DNA from 3 places in the Pseudomonas sp. TZ252 genome. Region 1 is predicted to be linked to each of the others. Evidence: predicted binding sites of a transcription regulator. Region 1 holds the regulator's gene; each other region holds the start of a gene.
The links. Region 1 encodes sigma-54, which starts transcription at its own class of promoters, with help from an activator protein. Its sites were predicted from a motif close to ANTGGCATNNANNTTGCTNT; they were not measured.
Positions count from the first base shown of each region.

Region 2: a site for sigma-54 is predicted at 1,153-1,172, ahead of flgB (flagellar basal body rod protein FlgB). Genes of this name have one in related genera too.
Region 3: a site for sigma-54 is predicted at 1,276-1,295, ahead of glnA (glutamate--ammonia ligase). Genes of this name have one in related genera too.

Region 1 is NZ_CM148566.1:1,176,537-1,178,803, reverse strand. It holds gene hpf (ribosome hibernation-promoting factor, HPF/YfiA family) at 1-178, opposite strand, end outside; gene ACYAF3_RS05480 (RNA polymerase factor sigma-54) at 256-1,749, opposite strand; gene lptB (LPS export ABC transporter ATP-binding protein) at 1,975-2,267, opposite strand, start outside.
Region 2 is NZ_CM148566.1:368,738-371,004, reverse strand. It holds gene ACYAF3_RS01730 (DUF2288 domain-containing protein) at 217-534, shown strand; gene ACYAF3_RS01725 (DUF5064 family protein) at 601-963, shown strand; gene flgB (flagellar basal body rod protein FlgB) at 1,216-1,623, shown strand; gene flgC (flagellar basal body rod protein FlgC) at 1,629-2,069, shown strand; gene flgD (flagellar hook assembly protein FlgD) at 2,082-2,267, shown strand, end outside.
Region 3 is NZ_CM148566.1:1,948,451-1,950,717, forward strand. It holds gene thiI (tRNA uracil 4-sulfurtransferase ThiI) at 1-1,058, opposite strand, end outside; gene glnA (glutamate--ammonia ligase) at 1,395-2,267, shown strand, end outside.

The DNA of each region.
Region 1 (2,267 bases):
CGCCACCGGCGATGCGCAGGGTGGCTTCGATCTTCTGCTTCAGTTTCTCGACCTCCATGATCACCTGAACATTGGTGATCTTGTCGAAATGGCGCTCCAGACGGCTCAGTTTCTCGCCGACATAGTCGCGCAGGGCGTCGGTCACATCCAGTTGATGGCCACTGATGTTGACTTGCATACCGCGTTCTCCTTGTTGCCCGTGTGTAAGTGGCAGGTTAGCAACCTGCCTCCGGAACACCTTGGCGTGGATCAACGTCACACCAGTCGCTTGCGCTCGCTCGAAGGGGCTATGCCCAGGGATTCGCGGTATTTGGCGACGGTGCGGCGAGCCACTTGAATGCCCTGTGCCTCCAGTAAACCAGCGATCTTGCTGTCGCTCAATGGCTTTTTCGCATTTTCCGCGGCCACCAGTTTCTTGATGATCGCGCGGATCGCGGTGGACGAGCATTCCCCGCCTTCGGCGGTACTGACGTGACTTGAAAAGAAATATTTCAGCTCGAAAATGCCGCGCGGCGTATGCATGTATTTCTGCGTGGTGACCCGCGAAATGGTCGATTCGTGCATGCCCACCGCTTCGGCGATGTCGTGCAGGACCAGCGGCTTCATGGCTTCTTCGCCGTAGTCGAGGAAACCGCGCTGGTGCTCGACGATCTGGGTGGCGACCTTCATCAGCGTTTCGTTGCGGCTCTGCAGGCTCTTGATGAACCAGCGGGCTTCCTGCAACTGGTTGCGCATGAAGGTATTGTCGGCGCTGCTGTCGGCGCGGCGGACCATGCCGGCGTAGGTGGCGTTGACGCGCAGGCGTGGCATCGCCTCCTGGTTCAGCTCGACCAGCCAGCGCTCGTTGTCCTTGCGCACGATGACGTCGGGGACGATGTATTCGGCTTCGCTCGATTCGATCTGCGAACCGGGCCGGGGATGCAGGCACTGGATCAGCTCGATGACCTGGCGCAGTTCGTCTTCCTTGAGCTTCATGCGCCGCATCAATTGGCTGTAGTCGCGGCCGCCGAGCAGGTCGAGGTAGTCGGATACCAGGCGCAGCGCTTCGTTCAGCCAGGGCGTGGTGGACGGCAACTGGCGCAGTTGCAGCAGCAGGCACTCGCGCAGGTTGCGGGCGCCGATGCCGGCGGGTTCCAGTTGCTGGATGCGGCGCAGCACGACTTCCACTTCGTCGAGCTCGACGTCCAGTTCCGGATCGATGGCGGCGAGGATTTCTTCGAGGGACTCTTCGAGGTAGCCATCGTTGTTGATGCTATCGATGATGGTCACCGCGATCATCCGATCGGTGTCCGACATCGGTGCCAGGTTGACCTGCCAGAGCAGGTGGCTGTGCAGGCTCTCGCCGCTGCTGGTGCGCGCGGTGAAGTCCCACTCGTCATCGTCGTTGCTGGGCAGGCTGCTGGCGCTGGTCTGGTAGATGTCTTCCCAGGCGGTATCCACCGGCAACTCGCTGGGTATGCGTTCGCTCCACTGGTCGTCGTCGAGGCTTTCGACGCTGGGCGTGGCGCTTTCCTGGAGAGGGCTCTCCTGGGGCGCGCTGGCCGCCTGTTCGGCGCCATCGGCGAGAGGGTCGCTGTTGTCGAAATCGTCGCCGTCTTCCTGGCGTTCGAGCATGGGATTGGATTCCAGCGCTTCCTGGATTTCCTGCTGGAGGTCCAGGGTGGATAGCTGGAGGAGGCGTATGGCCTGTTGCAGCTGCGGCGTCATCGTCAGCTGCTGGCCCATCTTGAGGACTAGCGATGGTTTCATGGCTGAGGGCTTAGTACCTTATTCGCTGGTACCGGATGGCACCATCCACTACTACGGGTGCCGAGGTGGCGGCACCGCCAGGAAGCAAATTATATGCCTGAATTTTCGTACTTTGCCTAGGGTTGCTCTGAATAAATCATCCGCTCCAGGCGGCACTCGTGGTTGCGAAACCGCGGGCGAGCGGAACCGCTCCGGCGAGGCCGGAGGGCGCGCTAGGAGATTTCTTCAGAGGCGGAACTCGTGCCCCAGGTAGACTTCCTTGACCAGGTCGTTGGCGAGGATGCTCTCGGCATCCCCTTCCGCGATCAACTGCCCATCATTGACGATATACGCCGTTTCACAGATGTCCAGGGTCTCGCGGACGTTGTGGTCGGTGATGAGGATGCCGATACCCTTCGCCTTGAGGTGATGGATGATCTGCTTGATGTCGCCGACCGAGATCGGGTCCACGCCGGCGAAGGGCTCGTCGAGGAGGATGAATTTCGGCGCGCTGGCCAGGGCGCGGGCGATTTCCACCC
Region 2 (2,267 bases), 810 kb from region 1:
CGGACCCCGGGAACTGTACCGGTACAGTGTAGAGCGGCGCTTCGTCGCTTGAAAAGCACGGCACGGCGAGCTCCCGTGAGTCGTGTCGCCTGGTTGACATAAACGTATAGAAAAACGGCGCGGACCTGCCTCACCTCCCTGGGCCCGGTTTCCCTTCGGCTGTCGTGGGCTACCGGCGGGCGTTATCATGGCGCCCATGCAATCCAGGTAGATCCCATGACAGAACAAACTAGCACCCTCTATGCCAAGCTGCTCGGCGAGACCGCGGTCATTTCCTGGGCCGAGCTGCAACCGTTTTTCGCCCGTGGCGCCTTGCTCCAGGTCGATGCCGCGCTGGACCTGGTGGAAGTCGCCGAGGCCCTGGCCGGGGACGACCGCGAGAAGGTCGCCGCCTGGCTTTCCGGCGGCGGCCTGAGCAAGGTCGGGGAGGATGCGGCCAAGGACTTCCTCGAACGCGACCCGACCCTCTGGGCGGTGGTGGTGGCGCCCTGGGTGGTCATTCAGGAACGCGCGGAAAAAGCGACGTTGCACTGATCCAGGGCGGTTTTCTTTCGCTCGACCCTGGCTAGACTGATTCCGATTCCCACCAGGAGATTCGTCATGTTCGAACCAGGCCACCTCCATCTGGTCAGCCTGCCCGGCCTCGACCAGCAGGACATCAATATCCATATCCGCTACGAGGTGCGGCAGAACGCCGAATCCGGCGCCTATGTGCACTTCGACATGGACGGCGAGATCGACGGCAAGCCGTTCAGCGACTCCTTCGAGCTGCCGCGCGATACCGCCTTCAACTTCGCCAGCGATGCCACGCGGGTCGCCCAGAAGCACGGCCTGCACCCGAAGTTCGGCGCGATCACCCGGGTGCACAAGGAATACGATGCGATGTTCGAGGACATTCGCGCCAAGCTGCATGCCCATCCCGGCGAACCGGTGGATCTCGAGCGGATCATTCGCCACGAGTGAGCCGTGTCCCTGGCGGCCGGAAGCATGGGAAAGGCCCGATATCGACGATATCGGGCCTTTTTTCGTTTGCCGGAGAAGCCGTTCCAGGGGCTTGCCACCCTTGCCGGCAAGCGGAAACGGCTTGCCGCTTGCCGCTTCCGGGTTGCCCTTAAATAAACTCAAGTTATTGAATATAAAGGTTTTTAATAATTTGGCACGGGCCTTGCTGAAGTGTTGGCGACGAAAGCCACACCGGCAAACAGGTTCGCAGCCATGAGCATCAGTTTCGACAGAGCACTCGGTATCCACCAGCAGGCCCTCAGCTTCCGCGCCCAGCGCGCCGAAGTGCTGGCCAACAACCTGGCCAACGCCGATACCCCGAACTACAAGGCTCGCGACCTGGACTTCGCCGCGGTTCTCGCCGAGCAGAAGGACAAGGCCGCCAAGGGTACCTTCGCCACCCGCACCACCAACGAGCGGCATATCGCCGCCGAAGGTTTCGGCATGGGCGAGGGCAGCCTGCAGTACCGCATCCCGGTCCAGCCGTCGATCGACCAGAACACTGTCGACGCCCAGATCGAGCAGGCCAACTACGCCGAGAACGCCATGCACTTCCAGGCGTCCTTCACCTTCCTCAACAGCAAATTCAAAGGGCTGGTCAGCGCCCTGCGTGGAGAGTAACCGCCATGTCCCTCGCCAGTGTCTTCAACATTGCCGGTAGCGGCATGAGCGCCCAGAGCACCCGCCTGAACACCGTGGCCAGCAACATCGCCAACGCCGAGACGGTTTCCTCCAGCGTCGACAAGACCTACCGCGCCCGCCATCCGGTGTTCTCCACCATGTTCCAGCAGGCCCAGGGCGACAGCGGCTCGCTGTTCGCCGACCAGGACAGCTCCGGCGCCGGCGTGCAGGTGCTGGGCATCGTCGAGGACCAGAGTTCGCTGATGCCGCGCTACGAGCCGAACCATCCGGCCGCGGATGCCAACGGCTACGTGTATTACCCCAATGTGAACGTGGTCGAGGAAATGGCCGACATGATTTCCGCCAGCCGTGCCTTCCAGACCAACGCGGAAATGATGAATACCGCCAAACAGATGATGCAGAAGGTCCTGACCCTGGGTCAGTGAGCGGAGTAGAGCATGAGCATCGATAACGTCAGCGGCACCAGCAGCAACACCGGCAACGTCAACGGCAGCAAGCGCGCCGCCGGCAGCGGCGCCACCGAGACCGGGCAGAGCGTCAAGGGCAGCAGCAACCTTGGCAAGGACGAATTCCTCAAGCTGCTGGTGGCCCAGTTGAAGAACCAGGACCCGATGTCGCCGCAG
Region 3 (2,267 bases), 770 kb from region 1:
GGGTTCACCGAGATCACCCCGCAGTATTCCGGCATGTGCCGGGCGAACTCGGCGGTGCCGATCTGCCGGGCGGTGTCGATGATGTCCTGCTTGTGGCTGACGATCAGCGGGCGCAGCACCAGGGTGTCGGTAACCCGGTCGATCACCGAGAGGTTCGGCAGGGTCTGGCTGGACACCTGGGAGATCGCCTCGCCGGTCACCAGCGCGTCCAGCTCCAGGCGCTCGGCCACGCGGCTGGCGGCGCGCAGCATCATGCGCTTGAGGGTCACGCCCATATAGCTGTCGTCGACCTTGGTGAGGATCTCGCCGACCACTTCCTCGAACGGCACGCTGACGAACAGCACGCGCTGCGAGCGGCCGTACTTCTCCCACAGGTAGTGGGCGACTTCCATCACCCCCAGTTCGTGGGCGCGCCCGCCGAGGTTGAAGAACACGAAGTGGCTGATCATCCCGCGGCGCATCATCTGGTAGGCCGCCACGGTCGAGTCGAAGCCGCCGGACATCAGCACCAGCACCTGTTCCAGCGCGCCCAGCGGATAGCCGCCCAGGCCCGGATGCTGGCGATGGATGACGAACAGGCGGTCGAGGCGGATTTCCATCCGCACCTCGACTTCCGGCTGCTTCAGGTCGATCCCGGCAGCCCCGCATTCGCGGCGCAGGCCGCTGCCGACGTAACGTTCCACCTCCATCGAGGTGAACGCGTGCTTGCCGGCGCGCTTGCAGCGCACGGCGAAGGTCTTGCCGGCCAACTGGTCGCCGAAATGCGCCTTGCACTTGGCGAGGATGTCGTCGAAATCGCCCAGCGGATACTCGTGGACCTCGAGGAAATGACCGATGCCCGGGGTGCAGGTCAGGCGCTCGATCATCTCGCGCCTGGCCTTGGCGTCGACCACGGCGGTCTCTACCTCCAGGTTGTCCCACTCGCCCTCGACCTTCAGCTCCGGGTCCAGGTCGCGCAGCACCGCGCGGATGTTCTTCGCCAACTGCCGGATGAAGCGCTTGCGCACCGGCCGGCTCTTGATGGTGATTTCCTGGAAGGTCTTGACGATGAGTTTCATGCGAGGGACGCGAACGCGCGGGGCGACGGAAAAAAAGGGGCGGAATTATATCTGAAATTGCTCACGTATTGAGCAGAAATATGCACAGTTATTTTTGCTGCACCAAAATGGAATGATGCACCAACATGGAGCACCATAACGGTGCACCCGAAGGCCGCCCAGCTACCCTGAAGAAGACCTGGCCCCGCCAAACATGGGGCCCTGCCCGATTCCGGGCACTGGCACGCAACTTGCTCACTTGTGAGGCAGGTTGCCCTGGCGGAGTATTCCGGCCGGCATCACCCGATACTGGGGCACAGAAAAAGCTCCCAGCTCTAATCCCTCCTGGAGGACAGCATGTCGTACAAGTCGCACCAACTGATCAAAGACCATGACGTGAAGTGGGTAGACCTGCGCTTCACCGATACCAAGGGCAAGCAGCAACACGTCACCATGCCGGCTCGCGACGCGCTGGACGATGAGTTCTTCGAAGCCGGCAAGATGTTCGACGGCTCCTCCATCGCCGGCTGGAAAGGCATCGAAGCCTCCGACATGATCCTGATGCCGGACGACAGCACCGCCGTCCTCGATCCGTTCACCGAAGAGCCGACCCTGATCCTGGTCTGCGACATCATCGAGCCGAGCACCATGCAAGGCTACGAGCGCGACCCGCGCAACATCGCCAAGCGCGCCGAGGAGTACCTGAAGTCCACCGGCATCGGCGACACCGTGTTCGTCGGCCCGGAGCCGGAGTTCTTCATCTTCGACGAAGTGAAGTTCAAGTCCGACATCTCCGGCTCGATGTTCAAGATCTTCTCCGAGCAGGCTTCCTGGAACACCGACGCCGACATCGAGTCCGGCAACAAGGGCCATCGCCCGGGCGTGAAGGGCGGCTACTTCCCGGTACCGCCGGTCGACCACGACCATGAAATCCGCACCGCCATGTGCAACGCCCTGGAAGAAATGGGCCTGGTGGTCGAAGTCCACCACCACGAAGTGGCAACCGCCGGCCAGAACGAGATCGGCGTGAAGTTCAACACCCTGGTCGCCAAGGCCGACGAAGTGCAGACCCTGAAGTACTGCGTGCACAACGTCGCCGACGCCTACGGCAAGACCGTGACCTTCATGCCGAAGCCGCTGTACGGCGACAACGGTTCGGGCATGCACGTGCACATGTCGATCTCCAAGGACGGCAAGAACACCTTCGCCGGCGAAGGCTATGCCGGCCTG